3 regions of the Kitasatospora sp. NPDC088134 genome follow, and region 2 is predicted to be linked to each of the others. Evidence: riboswitches for the same ligand, from Rfam matches in the RefSeq annotation. Region 2 holds a riboswitch; each other region holds the start of a gene.
The links. A riboswitch is a leader RNA that binds a small molecule or an ion and turns the genes downstream of it on or off. The one in region 2 is predicted to bind cyclic di-AMP.
Positions count from the first base shown of each region.

Region 1: another riboswitch for cyclic di-AMP. It lies ahead of ACIOHG_RS10885 (transglycosylase family protein); the one in region 2 lies ahead of ACIOHG_RS35430 (peptidoglycan DD-metalloendopeptidase family protein).
Region 3: another riboswitch for cyclic di-AMP. It lies ahead of ACIOHG_RS29920 (transglycosylase family protein); the one in region 2 lies ahead of ACIOHG_RS35430 (peptidoglycan DD-metalloendopeptidase family protein).

Region 1 covers NZ_JBIUTD010000005.1:185,223-190,171, forward strand. Annotated here, with positions in the region: gene ACIOHG_RS10860 (hypothetical protein) at 110-448, shown strand; gene ACIOHG_RS10865 (hypothetical protein) at 491-1,252, opposite strand; gene ACIOHG_RS10870 (hypothetical protein) at 1,380-1,841, shown strand; gene ACIOHG_RS10875 (Uma2 family endonuclease) at 1,855-2,421, opposite strand; gene ACIOHG_RS10880 (hypothetical protein) at 2,602-3,006, shown strand; cyclic di-AMP (ydaO/yuaA leader) riboswitch at 3,126-3,294, shown strand; gene ACIOHG_RS10885 (transglycosylase family protein) at 3,298-4,542, shown strand; gene ACIOHG_RS10890 (CapA family protein) at 4,565-4,949, opposite strand, start outside.
Region 2 covers NZ_JBIUTD010000039.1:4,939-9,887, reverse strand. Annotated here, with positions in the region: gene ACIOHG_RS35445 (GNAT family N-acetyltransferase) at 1-494, opposite strand, end outside; gene ACIOHG_RS35440 (PP2C family protein-serine/threonine phosphatase) at 673-1,884, shown strand; gene ACIOHG_RS35435 (hypothetical protein) at 2,311-2,505, shown strand; cyclic di-AMP (ydaO/yuaA leader) riboswitch at 2,891-3,043, shown strand; gene ACIOHG_RS35430 (peptidoglycan DD-metalloendopeptidase family protein) at 3,049-4,080, shown strand; gene ACIOHG_RS35425 (hypothetical protein) at 4,194-4,640, shown strand; tRNA gene ACIOHG_RS35420 (tRNA-Gly) at 4,713-4,786, opposite strand; tRNA gene ACIOHG_RS35415 (tRNA-Pro) at 4,938-4,949, shown strand, end outside.
Region 3 covers NZ_JBIUTD010000025.1:98,902-103,850, reverse strand. Annotated here, with positions in the region: gene ACIOHG_RS29925 (hypothetical protein) at 1-1,488, opposite strand, end outside; cyclic di-AMP (ydaO/yuaA leader) riboswitch at 2,090-2,263, shown strand; gene ACIOHG_RS29920 (transglycosylase family protein) at 2,248-3,477, shown strand; gene ACIOHG_RS29915 (hypothetical protein) at 3,623-3,811, shown strand; gene ACIOHG_RS29910 (AMP-dependent synthetase/ligase) at 3,938-4,949, shown strand, end outside.

The DNA.
Region 1 (4,949 bases), on a different contig from region 2:
TCACAGTCCGGGAACGGACGGCATCCTTCCCCTGTCGCGGGGCATTCGACGACTGTCACAGTGAGCCGGTCGCGGGCCGCGAGGGCCTGGCGGGAACGGGGTCGAACCGATGAGAACACGTCTGGCCGGAGTACTGCTCGCCCTGGCCCTGGCCGGCGGCACCACCGCCCTCACCACCGGCCCGGCCGCAGCCGCACCGCGCCCCACCGCGGTCACGGTCACGACCGCCGCCGGCCCCGTGCAGCAGGCCCCGGCGGCGGGCACCCAGGCCCGGGACACCGCCGGGCAGCGCGAGCAGACCCCGGTCCACCTCGCCAAGAGCAAGGACAAGAAAAAGAAGAAGAAGTCCAAGGGCGGCCTGATCGGCCTGATCGTGCTGCTGCTCGTGGTCGCCGCAGTGATCGCCCTGGTGATCTGGCTGGTCCGCCGCAACAACCGCCGCCCCTGACCACCGGGCACCACCGGGCACCACCGGGCACCACCGCGCCGGTCAGCCCTGGAAGACCTGCCCGGCGGGCGGCAGGGCGGTTTCGACCTTCTGGTCGAAGCCGGTGAAGGTGAGGACCATCTGCCCCGGCCCGCTGTCCGCCGACAGCACCCGGGGGCTGCCCTCGGTGGCGATGGCGTACGTCACCGGCGTGCCGTCCTCGTCGGTCATCGTCACGAGGACGGCCGCGACCCCGCCGACCTGCCGGGTGCCCGCCTTGGCGAGGTTCCGACCGACGGTGCCGTCGGTGTTCAGGCCGACCTGCTTCTGGACGGCCATGCCGAGGTCGCAGAAGGAGACGAAGCTCTTGGGGTTGTTGTAGTTGTCCGCCGGGAGCCGGATCCACTTGCCGGCCGCCGCGGCGGGGGCGATCTCCGGGGCCGCCTTCACCAGGTCCGCGTCGGGCTTCAACCACGCCTCCGCGTTGGTCCGGAGGATCTCCGCCGAACCCTTGCCCTCGTTGCGGTAACCACCCCTGCAGCCCCGGACGCTGTCCCCGGCGAAGGTGCCGGTGAGCGCTCCCTCGGGGTGTCCGGGCATGGAGACCGTGTACGTCGTGCTCATCAACTGCTCGCCGGCGGCCCGCGTCCGGGCCACGATCTCCTCCACCGGCAGGCTCTGCAGGGCGACCGCGGCGGACGCCGGGGCCGAGGCCGCCGGAGCGGACGCCCCCTTCGCCGGCTCCGGGTCCGACCCGCAGGCCGCCAGGCCCGACAGCCCGGTCCCGGCCAGCGCGATCACGGCCAGCGGTCTCACCACGCGCACGACAACCCCCACAGTTCGTATGACCATCGAGTCCGCGAGTCTGCCAGCGCGTCGAGGACATCCGCCGCACCAGCTCCGCCCCCATTACCTCTGCTTTACCGAAGCCGCACCCCTCCCACGTGGTGGGATGACCGTCGTGTTCAGCCTCACCGTGTCCCGGGGGCTCACCGTCGCCGAGACGACCGCCGCCCTCGCGGACCTGCTGCCGCCCGGCGCGCACCTCGTGGTGCAGCCGCCGGGCGCCGACGTCCCGGCGGACCCGGGGAGCCTGTGGGCGACCCTGGAGCCCACCGCGGACCCGGCCTGGCCGCTCGGCCTCGTGGTCCACACCCACGCCTGCGACCTGGGCCCGCACCCCGACCTGCGCCTCGCCGAACACCTCGCCCGACGCCTCGCCGTGGACGTCCTGTGCGGCACCGACCCGGCCTTCACCGACGTCGACCCCCAGGACCCCTCCTACTCGCTGGCCCTGGTCGACGGCCGCTGGCACCTCGCCGACACCACCGGCGCCCGCCTCTGGGACGACGGCACCGACGGCACCGACGCCCCCGTCGAACTCCTCCGCCCGGCCCCGGTCGACACCGCCTGAGCCACCCCGCCCGTCAGAACCGGCCGGTGTCCAGCTCCAGGTCGAACGGCGCGGGCAGCCGCACGCCCCGTCCGAACGGATGCGGCCCGTCCACCTCCTCGTACCCCAGCCGCCCCGGCCCGGAGAAGACGGTGCACTCCCGCAACTGCCGGTCCACCAGGAGGTAGACCGGTGCCCCGTACTGTCCGTACCGCCGCCGCTTGACCGTCCGGTCCGGCTCCCCGTTCGACGGCGAGGTGACCTCGACCACCAACAGGGTCTGCTCCGGCAGCAGCGCCCCCTCGGTCTTCACCGCCAACTCGGCCGGGACCACCGCCAGATCGGGAATGAACCAGTTCTCACTGCCGGGCAGGTCGAGGTTCCCCGAACCGGGGACCAGCCCCAACTCCTCCAGCCGCGGCGCGATCTGCCGACGCACCACTTCGGCGGCGCTCTCGTGCGCCCAGGACCGCGCCACGGGGGCGATGACTCCCTCGACGACCTCCGCGCGGTCCCCCGCGACGTGCTGGACCGCGTACTTCAGGGCCCGCTCCGGATCAGTGACGCCGTAGTCCCGAGGGACGTGGGCTGCCGTACTCATGGCGCACCTCCGCTGCTCTTCGCCCGCCCGATTCTCCTCCCCCGGGCACCGCTCCCGACCGCGCCGTCCGGGAAGTTCACCGTTTCGAGCGGGAGCAGATCCGCACCCCAACAACTGAACGCGTTCAAATGTATGCCACACTGTCGCCCACGAACCGTAGGAACGGCCAGGGGGGCAGCGATGGGGAACGGCAGCAGCGGGTGGCGCGGAGCACCCTGGCGGGGGCTGGTGGTCGCGTGGCTGATGGCGGCTCTGGCGGGGACGTACAGCGGGTCGTCGGCGTACTTGCTGCTGCTCGGCCCCCTCCCGGCACTCCCGCTGGGGTTCCTGCTCGGCCGGTGGCGCTCCGGGGTGGCCCTGGGGCTGGCGGCCGGGGCCGGGGTCGGGGCGATTCCCCTGGCCGTCGCCGTGACGGGCGACCTCCACGAGGCCGGGGTGATCGACGCACTGCTCACGCTCTCCGGCCTGGCGGCGATGGGTGCCGTGCTGTACACGCTGCCCCTGCTGATCGGCGGCGGCGCGGGCCTGTGGTGTGCCGACGGAGCGTCAACAGGTCGTTCACGGACCGGCCGGGGCGGGGCGTGACGGTTGCGTGATGTCAGCGCGACGCGCTTGTGATTGACGCGTTCGAGTGAATAGGGTTCCTTCCAGCCCGCACCGTCGGGCCCCGCGCGCGGACACGCCGAGCCCTGTCCACCGTGCTGCCGGGTCGACCACCACAACCCTTGGACAGGGGTGGGGGAACCAGGTTTGTTGCCGTCCCCGCGGCTCGGGGTGAAGTCGTCCGCACCGGTTCCGTCCGGGGCGCGGCGGCCGGACCTCCCTCCCGGTCCGAACCCGACAGCTCACCTCGCAGGCGTACGGAGAGGATCTCGCATGCTCTTCACGGGTTCGGGGCGCCACCGCCGGCAGGGCCAGGCGGAGAAGGCGGCCGAGCGCGCGCTCGCCGCGGCCGGCGTGGCCGGTCTCGGCATCGCCATGCCACTGCTCGCCGCCACCGGCGCGCACGCCGCGCCGAGCGCGGTCTGGGACCGGGTCGCCGACTGCGAGAGCGGCGGCAACTGGGGTTCCGACCAGGGCAACGGCCTGTACGGCGGTCTCCAGATCAACGCCCAGCGCTGGGCCGACTACGGCGGCACCTCGTACGCGGCGCTGCCGAACGCGGCCAGCCGCAGCCAGCAGATCGCCGTCGCCGAGCGCATCCTCGCCACCGAGGGCCCGTCGGCCTGGTCCTCCTGCGCCGACGGCGCGGGCCTGGACGTGGCCTCCGCGCCGGGTGTCGTGGACGACAACGACTCGGCGGACGAGACGGGTTCGCTGCGCGGGGCCCGGGGCGCCGCCGCCGTCGACACGGCCGCGGACGGCACCCGGCCGGGCCAGGCGGGCGCGCCGGTCTTCTCCGGCCTGCCGGGGTACGACCCGGTGTACCAGGTGTACTGGTACGAGAAGAACGGCGGCTGGTTCTGGACCAGTCACCAGAGCCTGTACGAGCGCTACCTGCAGCTGACGCACCCTCAGCCGGTCGCGCCCACCGCCACGCCGTCGCCGACCGCCCCGGCCGCGCCGACCACCCCGACCACGCCGGTCTCCCCCACCGTCCCGGCCGACCCGAGCACCCCGGTCCTGCCGAGCCTCCCCGGCCTCCCGGTGGCGCCGACCGACCCGACCGCCACGCCGAGCCCGACGACGCCCGGCACGCCCGGCACCACGCCCGGAACCGGCAACGACGGCTCCCAGGGCGGCCAGGGGAACAACGGAAACCACGGGAGCAACGGGAACGGCGGCACCCCGCTCATCCCCGGCACCACTCCGACCACCCCGGCCGCGCCGTCCGACGCCGTGTCCGACGCCCCGTCACCGACCGCGGGCAGCACCGCCCCGGCCGCCGCACCCACCACCACCCCGGCGGCCGCAGCCCCGGCCCAGGCGGCCGCCGCCCCGCCGAGCGCCACCCCCGCCCCCGCCGCGCCGTACACGGTGGGCCCGGGCGACACCCTGATCGGGATCGCCAAGAGCCAGCAGGTGGACGGCGGTTGGTCCGAGCTCTACAAGACCAACCAGCAGGTGGTGGGCGAGAACCCGGACCTGATCCGGCCCGGCCAGGTGCTGAACCTGGGCTGACGCCCTCGCGGACCGACCGCCGTCACCCGGGAACACCAGGAACACCGGGAACACCGGGAACACCGGGGACGGCGGCCAGTCCGGTGCAGTTCCGAAGGCCGTCCCGCCGTTGCAGGGCGGCCTTCGCCGCGTCCCCGGTCTGCGGGACGGGCACGCCCCGGCCGTCGATGTGCGCGGGGGTGAAGGTCTCGCCGGTGACCTTGCCCTCGCCGGTGATGGTGAGGGTGGCGACACCGGTCTCGTCGGAGGCGGTGTAGTCGGAGGTGCCGTACCAGAGGAAGTTGCCGTAGCCGTACGCCACGTAGGTGTTCCCGAGCATGCCGGAGCCGAGCATGGTGTGCGCGTGGGTGCCGACCACGGCGGTCGCCCCGGCGGCGGCGGCCTTCTTGGCGATCCTGGTCTGGGCG
Region 2 (4,949 bases):
GCCAGCCGCAGCACCACCTCGCCCCGCTGCTCCGGCACCCGCACCCGGACCCGGCCGCGCAGCAGCGACACCGCCGCCTTGCGGGTCGCCGCGCCGTAGCCGAACCGGCCGTAGATGGCCGGCTCCGAGGCCGTCAGCGCCGCCACCGCCTCGCCCGCCGCCCGCACGTCGTCCAGCTGACGGCGCATCAGCGCCGTCAGCGCGCCGCGCCGCCGGTGCGTCGGCAGCACGCCCACCATCGTCACGCCCGCCACCGGCAGCACCGCCCCGCCGGGCACCGCCAGCCGCAGGCTGAAGATCCCGCCGCCGCCGACGATCCGGTCGCCCTCGCAGATCGCCAGCGAGCGCTCCACCTCCGTCAACTCCCGCCACAGCGCCCGCTCCTCGGGCGGCTCCGGGGTACCGCCGAAGGCCACGTCCACCGTGCCGTACCAGGGCTCCCACTCCTCGGCCCGCAGGGGTCGCACGGTCAGTTCGGGCTGTCGCATCGTCATGACGCCCTGCCTACCAGGCGATCCGTCCGCCCGCGACCGATTTGTCGCCCCGCCCTGCCCCGGCCTGTCGCCCGCCCCCCGCCCGGCGGCCGAAACCCGCCGCCGCGGCCCGGCCCGCTGCACTCCGTGCCACCCGGCCCGTCGACGCGCGGACCGCCGGTGGATAAGGTCGGTCCCCATGGCCGGCAGCGCGCGCCCCAGTGCGACGGGCCGGGACCGCAGGACGTCCCGCGAACCCGTGACGGCCCGGCTGCGCGCGGCGCTGTCCCGGGCCCGACGCAGGCTGCGCCGCACCGGGGTCGACTACTTCCGCGGCGACGGCGCCGACTGGTGGGCGTTCGCCGCCCTCGCCCTCGCCGTCCCGCTGCTGGTCCTGCTCAACATCCTCGCCCCCGACTGGGCCCCGCCGACCGCGCTGGTGCTGCCGGTGCTGGCCGGCGCCCTGCTGCTGCGCCCCGGCACCCTGGTCCTGCTGTACGCCGTCGCCGCGGCCGGCCTGGTCACCGAGTCCCTGGTGCACACCGGCGAGCGGCTGGCCTCCGCCACCCCCGACGCCTACGGCCCCGGCGTCACCCCCGGCGCCGCCCTGGTGGTCGGCGCCGTCGGCGTGGCCGGCCTGCTGGTCGCCCAGTTCCGCCGCCGGGTCGGCGTGCCCTGGCGCGGCGGCTCCACCATGCTCTTCGACCTGCGCGAGCGCATCCGGGTCCAGGGCCGGATGCCCCACCTGCCCGACGGCTGGCACACCGACACCGCGCTCCGCCCGGCCGGCGGCCAGTCCTTCTCCGGCGACTTCATGGTCGCCGCCCGGACCGGCCCCGGCGGCCGGATGCTGGAGGCCGTCCTCGCCGACGTCTCCGGCAAGGGCATGGACGCGGGCAGCCGCGCCCTGCTGCTCTCCGGCGCCTTCGGCGGGCTGCTCGGCTCGCTGCCCGCCCACGACTTCCTGCCCGCCGCCAACGGCTACCTGCTGCGCCAGGACTGGGCCGAGGGCTTCGCCACCGCCGCCCACCTGGTGCTCGACCTGGACACCGGCGAGTACGAACTCCTCTCGGCCGGCCACCTCCCCGGCATGCACCGCCTCGCCGGGGCCGGCCACTGGGAGGTCAAGGAGGCCGAGGGCCCGCTGCTCGGGGTCTACGACGGCGCCAAGTTCGAAGGGGTGCGCGGCACCCTGGGCCCCGGCGACCTGCTGATGCTCTGCACCGACGGCATGGTCGAGATCCCCGGCCGGGACCTCGGCGAGGGCATGGACCGGCTGATGGGCGAGGCCGACCGGCTGGTCGCCACCGCCCCGCTGGCCGGCCGCTCCGGCGCCGCGGTCCGGCTGATCGACACCGTCGCCAAGCACGTCAACGACGACCGGGCGGTCCTGCTGGTCTGGCGCGGCTGAGGGCAGGCCCGGGACACTGCGGCCGACCTTCCGGATTGCGGAGGGCCGGTGAGCGCGGGGTGTCCACGGAGTGTCAAACCCGGACGTTGATCTTCGGCCAATTCCCGGGCGCCGACCGGGCGGTGGACGACCCCCGGATCTGCCTGCCGATATGCCCGCAGGCCCGCGCCGGGGCCCGCCCCGCCGACGCTCCGTCAGAACGCGTCCGCTATCGTCACGGTCGGCGAAAATCAGTCCCACCACCCCGGTTCGCACCCCGGGCGACGGGGCAAGTCCTTTACGCAGTAGGCACGAACGACCACACTGAGTCCGGATGGAGTGGTGGGGACACGGGGGGCAGGGGCCGGTTTCCGCCTGGAACCGCCGTCGGTTCCGCCCGAAGGTTCCGACCCGAACCCCCGCCACGAATCGAGGAAGTGAGTCCCGGTGGCCTTCTCCGTCTCCGCGCTTGTCCTGTTCGGCGTCATCGTCGCCATCTTCATCCGCAACAAGCAGCTGAAGACCGGGCACGCCATCATGGCCGCCCTGTTCGGCTTCATGCTCAGCCAGTCGACCATGGCCGGGCCGATCCAGCAGTTCCTCTCCTCGGTCTCCAAGGCGATCGCCAGCATCGCGGGCTGACGCACCGTCGGCTCCCCGAGCGCGACCTCACGCAGGACCTCACGACGGCCGGGACGGACCCCGGGCCGTCCATTCGGCCTGCCCGCGGGTGACCAGGGTCACCCGCACCCTCACGCCAGGTGAGCGCCCGACCGCGCGCGGTGGCCGATGTCGCCCGCTGTGCCCGGTTCGTAGGCGACCCGTCATGATCCCGTGCGCGCAGCGCGGCCGCCCGGCCGACGGAGCGTGACCTGGCGGACCGTCAGCCCCTTCCCGATCTTGGGAACGGGGCTTTTCGGCGCTTGCCAGCTCTCCGACCTGTGGGTTTTGCTTCCACCGCAGCCCGGCCACTGACCGGGCAGGCCACCGAGCGGAACGCCTAGTCCTGCCGTCGCCCGGTGCCGACCAGATCACCACGCCACGGCAGGAGCGGGGGAACCACAGGTAGTACGCCGGGCCCGGGAACACCGGGAACGGCTCGGGGTGAAGCCGCGGAGACGCGGCCGGGCAACTCTCGCCCGAACCCGACAGCTCACCTCGCAGGCGTCGGAGAGGAACTGCTTCATGTCCGCTCAGGGCAAGCACCGCAAGCCGCGTCTGACCGCCATCGCCCGCATCGTCATCGCCACCGGTGTCGTCGGTGCCGCGATCGGCCTCCCGGTCTCCGCCGCCTCCGCGCACGGCACCGCCGACCACCACGACGGCGGCCGCCAGTGGGCGCACGTCTCGGTCGACGCCACCCCCGTCGCCGACACCGCCGACAGCGCCCCCGCCGCCGAGCAGGCCGCCGCCCCGGCCGCCGCCTCGCACACCTACAAGGTCGTCTCCGGCGACACCCTCTCCCGGATCGCCGACGCGCAGGACGTCGACGGCGGCTGGCAGAAGCTCTACCAGGACAACCGCTCGGTCATCGGCGGCAACCCGGACCTGATCCGCCCCGGCCAGCAGCTGACCGTCAACGGCCAGGCCCCGGCGGCCGCCCCGGCCCCCGCCAAGGCCGCCCCGGCCCCCGCCAAGGCCGCCGCGCCGGCGCAGCCCTCCGCGTCCTCCGCCGACACGGCCGCCGCCAAGACCGCGGCCGCGCCGAAGACCACGACGAAGAGCGTCACCGCCAAGGCCCAGACCCAGGTCCAGGCCCAGGTCCAGACGCAGACCAAGACCCAGCAGACGGCCCCGGCCGCGAGCACCGCCAAGGGCTACGTCGCCCCGGCCCCGGGCAGCGTCACCACCGGCTACAAGGTGGCCGGCTCCAACTGGTCCAGCGGCTACCACACCGGCATCGACTTCCCGGTCTCCACCGGCACCAGCCTGAAGGCGATCGCCGCCGGCACCGTGGTCTCGGCCGGCAACGGCGGCGCCTACGGCAACCAGGTCGTCATCAAGCTCGCCGACGGCAAGTACGCCCAGTACGCCCACCTCTCCTCGATCTCCGTCTCGGCCGGCCAGTCCGTGACGGCGGGCCAGCAGATCGGCCTCTCCGGCGCCACCGGCAACGTCACCGGCCCGCACCTGCACTTCGAGATCCGCACCACCCCGGACTACGGCTCCGACATCGACCCCGTCGCCTACCTGGCGGCCCACGGCGTCAACGTCTGACCCCGGACCCCACCCCCCGAGGGCCCCGCGCACACCCCCGTGCCCGGGGCCTTCGGGCCGTCCGCACGGGCGCTTGGTAGCTTCGTGCGATGGTCGGTCAAATCATCACTCTGGTGGGTGTTCTCGTCGGTGCGCTCACCTCGTACGCGGCGACCTCCGCGGCGGAACGGGCCAAGCACCGCCGGGCGATGGCGACCCGGTGGGACGAGCGCAAGCTGCACGCCTGCGTCGAGTACGCCGCGACGGTGAAGGAGGCACACCGTGCCGCCAAGGCAGTCGTCCTCGGGGCGGCGGTGGACCCCGCCGAACTGCTGGCCGCGATGGAGGCGGCGGAGAGCCGGCGCTCCATCGGCTTCGAGGTACTTGCCCTGCTGGCCGGGCCGGCGGCGGTCGGGGCGGCGGAAGTCGTCAACCTCGCGTTGTGGCGGGGGCTTCGCGCTGCTCGGGCGGGTGTCGAGAACGAGGAGGACGAGGAGTGGGCGGATGCCGCCCGGGAGCTGGTCGCCGGGCTCGGGGCGTTCCACCGGGCGGCGCGGGCGGACCTGGGCATAGCGGGGTAGCCGTGCGCCGATCCGTCGGGTGGGAACGGCGACGGCCCCGACTGCCGGGGCAGTGCGGGGCCGTTGCGGGGATGGAGCGGGTGACGAGAATCGAACTCGCGTGACCAGTTTGGAAGACTGGGGCTCTACCATTGAGCTACACCCGCACAGGCGTACCCGCACCGCGTCGCGGTGTGCGGGGACCGGACAAGCGTACCTGGTCGGGTCGGTGGAATGCACACCCGTTGCGGGGCTGTCGGCTCGCGGATATCGCCCCGGGCGGGGGCGGCCCGACGTGTACTCTTCTGCTCGGCACCACGGGGTGTGGCG
Region 3 (4,949 bases), on a different contig from region 2:
GGCCAGGCAGTTCTCGAAGGTCCAGACGCCCTCGCTGGTCTCCGGCCACTCGTAGCCGGAGGCGCCGGTGGCGCCCTGGACACCGACGGCCACGCAGTCCCGGGCCGAGGAGCCGGTGCCCGCGCCGAGGCTGAAGCCGGTCAGCCGGTAGCCGCGCGGGTTGGGCTCGTAGACGGTGCGGGAGGCGACGCAGCCCTCGTAGACGATGTCGTTCGAGGGGCCCTGCGGGGTGCGGGTGTCGATCGGGCCGTCCCACCAGTAGGCGTCCTCCCAGGTCTGGTGGGAGATGCAGCCGCGGAAGGTGATGCCGTGCGCGGCGTGCGGCACGAAGGCGTGGCTGCCGGTGTCGCGGACCACCACGCCCTCGACCACGGTGCCGCGCGAGGTGTCCAGCAGCATGTGGAAGTGCAGCCCGTAGCGGCCGAGCACCGGCTCGGTGACGGGCTTGCCGTTCCAGCTGTCCTTGCCGTTCGCGCGCGGGCCCATCCAGCGGATCGCGGTGTGCCGGACGTCGGCGTGCCGGTTCGAGGTGAGGTGGACGTGCGCCCGGCCCTGCTCGGTGCCCTCGACCCGGACGTTGCGGGTCAGGTTGAGCACCTCGGCACCGAAGACCGGGCCGCCGCCGACCGCGACCCGGGGGTGGGCGTGCTGCAGCGGGGCGGTGAGCGTGACGGTGGCGCCGTCCACCCGCTGGACCGTCACCAGGTCGTAGGAGGTGGAGAAGTCGTCCTGGTCGGGCGCGGCGGTGGGGGTGACGGTGAGTTCGTCGCCGGGCTGCCAGCCGGTGGGGGCGGCGGCCAGCTTGATCGTGACGTCGCCGGCCCGCAGGTCGGCGGCGGCCCGGACCCAGGCGGTGCGGGGGGCGCCGTCCAGCCGCAGGTAGCCGCGGCCGGTGACCCACAGGCCGGTGTCGCCGTCGACGACCGTCATGCCGCCGCCCTTGAACCGGCGTTCGTCGACGTCCGGGAAGCGCAGGGTGTGGGTGTGGGCGTCGTCTGGGGCGAGCGCCAGGGTGCCGCGCACCTCGACGTTGCCGGAGCTGGCCAGGGTGAGCGAGTGGTCCTTGGCGAACACCAGCGAGCCGGTGGCCTCGATCAGCAGCGAGCCGATCTGGGCGTCGGTGTCGAGCAGCACTTTGTCGGTGATCCGCACCGCGCTGCCCGGGGCCGGGAGCCGGCCGCCCCAGCCCTTGGGGTCGGACCACTTGCGGCCGCCCTCGTCGACCGGCGGGGGCGGTTCGGAGGGCTGCGGGCTCGCGGAGGCGGGCGGCGGGGCGGCGGTGCCGTGCCGGTGGCCCGTCGGCGGGGCACTGGGACGGGGCGGGCCGGCCGCGGTCTCGTCGGCCCCGGCGAGCGACTGCCGCAGCACCGCTCCCCCGCCGACCGCCGTCACCGTCCCGACCGCCAGCCAGGTGAGCATCCGCCGCCGCTCGACCACCGGCCGCCGGTGCCGGCCGGCCGCCGGCTGTTCGTTGTCGCGCTGGTCCACGATGGCCGCCCTCCCGGGGCGCAGGGAACTCCGAACCCCACTCGTTCGCAGCATAGGCAGAAGACCGACCGGGAAGCGGCGTCTTCCGTTTCGCTTAAGCATCCTGACGTACCGTCAGTCACCCGTTCGGCGCCCGGGTCCGGGCGGCCGGGCGATGGCGGCGCCGGGCGGGCGACGGCGCGGACGACGGCGCGCCCGGGGCGCATTCGGGCGCGCGGAAATGCGGGGGCGGAATTCGGACGTCCTCGGCCGGACCGCCCCGGCGGCGCCGGTCGCGCCGGTCGCGCCGGTCACGCCGGGCAAAGCGGACGAAGCACCCGAACCCGCGAGCGCAAACCGCATCGAAACCGAATATCCACCCACCGATTCTCATACTCCCTCAAAACGGGCACAAGATCACCAATTGCCTGACGCCCGGCCACCTCCCTTCACGGGCAAGCGAGTTCGGCGGAAATTCCTTGATCGTGAATTCCGCGCGCCGTGACGCCCGTCACAGGCATTTGCGAATTCCCTTTCCACCTGCTTAATCTCCTGCCCACGTTCGTGGACACACGGACCCAGCCCTCCCGGAACGCCGAGTCCTGCCGCCGGGTGGGTCGGCTCATGCGAAACGCACCGCGGCAGGGGCGGGGGAACCAGGTAAGTCGCCCGGGGACGGTCCAACCGACCGGTCCGGGGCTAGGGGTGAAGCCGTGCGCACCTTCGGGTGGCGCGCGGCCGGGCTACTCCGGCCCGAATCCGACAGCTCACCTCGCAGGCGTGGGAGAGGAACGCTTCTTCATGCTGCCCATCAGCGCCAAGCGCGCCCGCCGCCTGATCGCGACCACCGGCGTGGTCGGCATCGGTCTCACCGTCCCCTGCCTGACCGCCAACACCGCCTCCGCCGCCTCGGTCTCCACCTGGGACAAGGTCGCGCAGTGCGAGTCCAGCGGCGACTGGTCGATCAACACCGGCAACGGCTTCTACGGCGGCCTGCAGTTCACCGCCTCCACCTGGGCCGAGTTCGGCGGCACCGCGTACGCCTCGCGCGCCGACCTGGCCTCCAAGGACCAGCAGATCACCGTCGCCGAGAAGGTGCTCGCCTCGCAGGGCCCCGGCGCCTGGCCGGTGTGCTCGATCCAGGCCGGCCTGACCAAGGGCGGCGGCGCCCCGCAGGTCGACGCCTCCGCCCCGAGCAGCACCAAGTCCGCCGGCGACGCCGTGAAGCCGCAGGCCCCGAAGTCCGAGACCCCGAAGTCGGGTTCCGGCTGGCAGCAGGCCCGGACCCAGAGCAAGCCGCAGGCCCAGCAGCAGACCCAGCAGGCCCGGCAGTCGGCCGGCAGCTACACCGTGCAGGCCGGCGACTGGCTGTCCACCATCGCCCAGCGCGAGCACGTGGACGGCGGCTGGCAGGCGCTGTACGACCTGAACCGGTCCGTCCTCACCGAGGGCCCGGACATGATCTACCCGGGCCAGCAGCTGGCCCTCGGCAACGTCGCCGTCGCCGAGGCCCCGGCCGAGCAGTCGGCGCCCGCCACCAAGTCCTCGTCCTCGTCCTGGAACCGCGCCAAGTCCGCCCCGGGCACCACCGCGGCGAAGCCCGCCGCGCAGGAGACCAAGGCGTCCACCGGCAGCGCCGTCAAGGCGACCGGCTCCAAGGCCGCGGCGATCGACTTCGCGCTCGGCAAGCTCGGCCAGGCGTACATCTACGGCGGCACCGGCAACGGCGGCTGGGACTGCTCCGGCCTGACCCAGGCCGCGTTCCGCCAGGCCGGCATCAGCCTGCCGCGGGTCGCCGCCGACCAGGCCGACTACGCGACCCGGGTCTCGCTGGGCAGCCTGCAGGCCGGCGACCTGCTGTTCTGGTCCAACAACGGCTCCAACTCCGGCGTCTACCACGTCGCCATCTACCTCGGCGACGGCAAGTACGTCGAGGCCGCGAACCCGCGCTCGGGCGTCCGCACCGAGACGATCGCCAACTGGGCGCCGGACTTCGCCGGCCGCGTCTGACCCCCGGTCGGACGCGCACGACACCCCCACGGCACCGCTGCCCCCGGAGACCCTGGTCGGCTCCGGGGGCAGCGGCCTATGCTCGGCCGGACGACCCGCCGGGCCCGAACCCCGTCCGGCGGCGGCCCGACCCCGGAGCGCACCCATGGCGAAGCTGACCATCTCCCTCGACGCGGACCTCGCGCTGGAGGTGATGATGCGGGTCGGCGCGAGCAGCCCGCAGGACGCGGTCGAGCTGATCGTCCGCGACTACCTGGCCACCCGGGCCGGCACCGGCGACCCGCACCGGGGCGAGCGCTTCACCGGCCCCGCCGCGCCCGTCGAGGAGGGCTGAGCCCCGCAGCGAGCGGCCCCGCATTACGGCGCAAGATCCTGAACTGTCAAGGAACTTACCGTCTAGTAAGTTTACTGGCGAGTACCTACCCTGGGCGGATCCCACCCCCACCCAAGGGAGTCCGCCATGGCCCACCCCCTCGCCCGTGCCGGGCGCGACGAGCAGCTGCGCGACCGGGCCCCGGTCGAGGTGTTACGGTCCGGCGGCCGGGTGGTCGAGGCCCGCACCGGGCCGCTGGTGCCGCCGCCCGCGCACGGGAGCCTGGCCGACCTGCCGTTCCGCAACGCCGAACAGGCCCCGGACGCCGTGGTGGTGACCCGGCGTCAGGACGGCGGCCGCTGGCAGCACCTGACGGCCCGGCAGTTCGCCGAGGAGGTCGCGGCGGCCGCCCGCGGACTGGTCGCGGTGGGCGTCCGGCCCGGCGACCGGGTGGTGCTGATGTCCCGGACCAGGTACGAGTGGACGCTGCTGGACTTCGCGGCCTGGGCGGCCGGCGCCGCCGTGGTGCCGGTCTACCCGACCGCCTCGGTCGAGCAGGCCGAGTGGATCGTCCGGGACTCGGCGGCGGTGCTGGCGGTCGCGGAGGACGCCGGGACCGCCGAGGTGCTGACGGTGGCGATCGCCCGGACCGGCGGCACGGTGCCGCTGTGGCGGCTGGACGAGGACGCGGTCGGGGCGCTCGGCGAGCTCGGGAAGGCCGTCCCCGCCGCCGAGTTGGAGCGCCGCCGGGCGGCGCTGGGGCCGCACAGCGAGGCCACCCTGATCTACACCTCCGGCACCACCGGCCGCCCCAAGGGCTGCCTGCTCACCCACGCCAACTTCCTGACCGAGGCCGCCAATTGCCACGCCCTGATGGAGCCGGTGTTCGCGGAGGTCACCGGGGAGCCGCCGTGCACCCTGCTGTTCCTGCCGCTGGCCCACGTGCTGGGCCGGATGCTCCAGGTCACCTGCGTGTACGGCCGGATCAGGCTCGGCCACAGCCCGTCCCTGAAGCCGGCCGAGCTCCGGCCCGACCTGGCCTCCTTCGGCGCGACCTTCCTGGCCGGGGTGCCCTACCTGTTCGAGAAGATCCACCAGTTGGGGCGGGCCGAGGCGCAGGCCAAGGGCGCGGTGAAGGTCTTCGACCGGGCCGCGGACG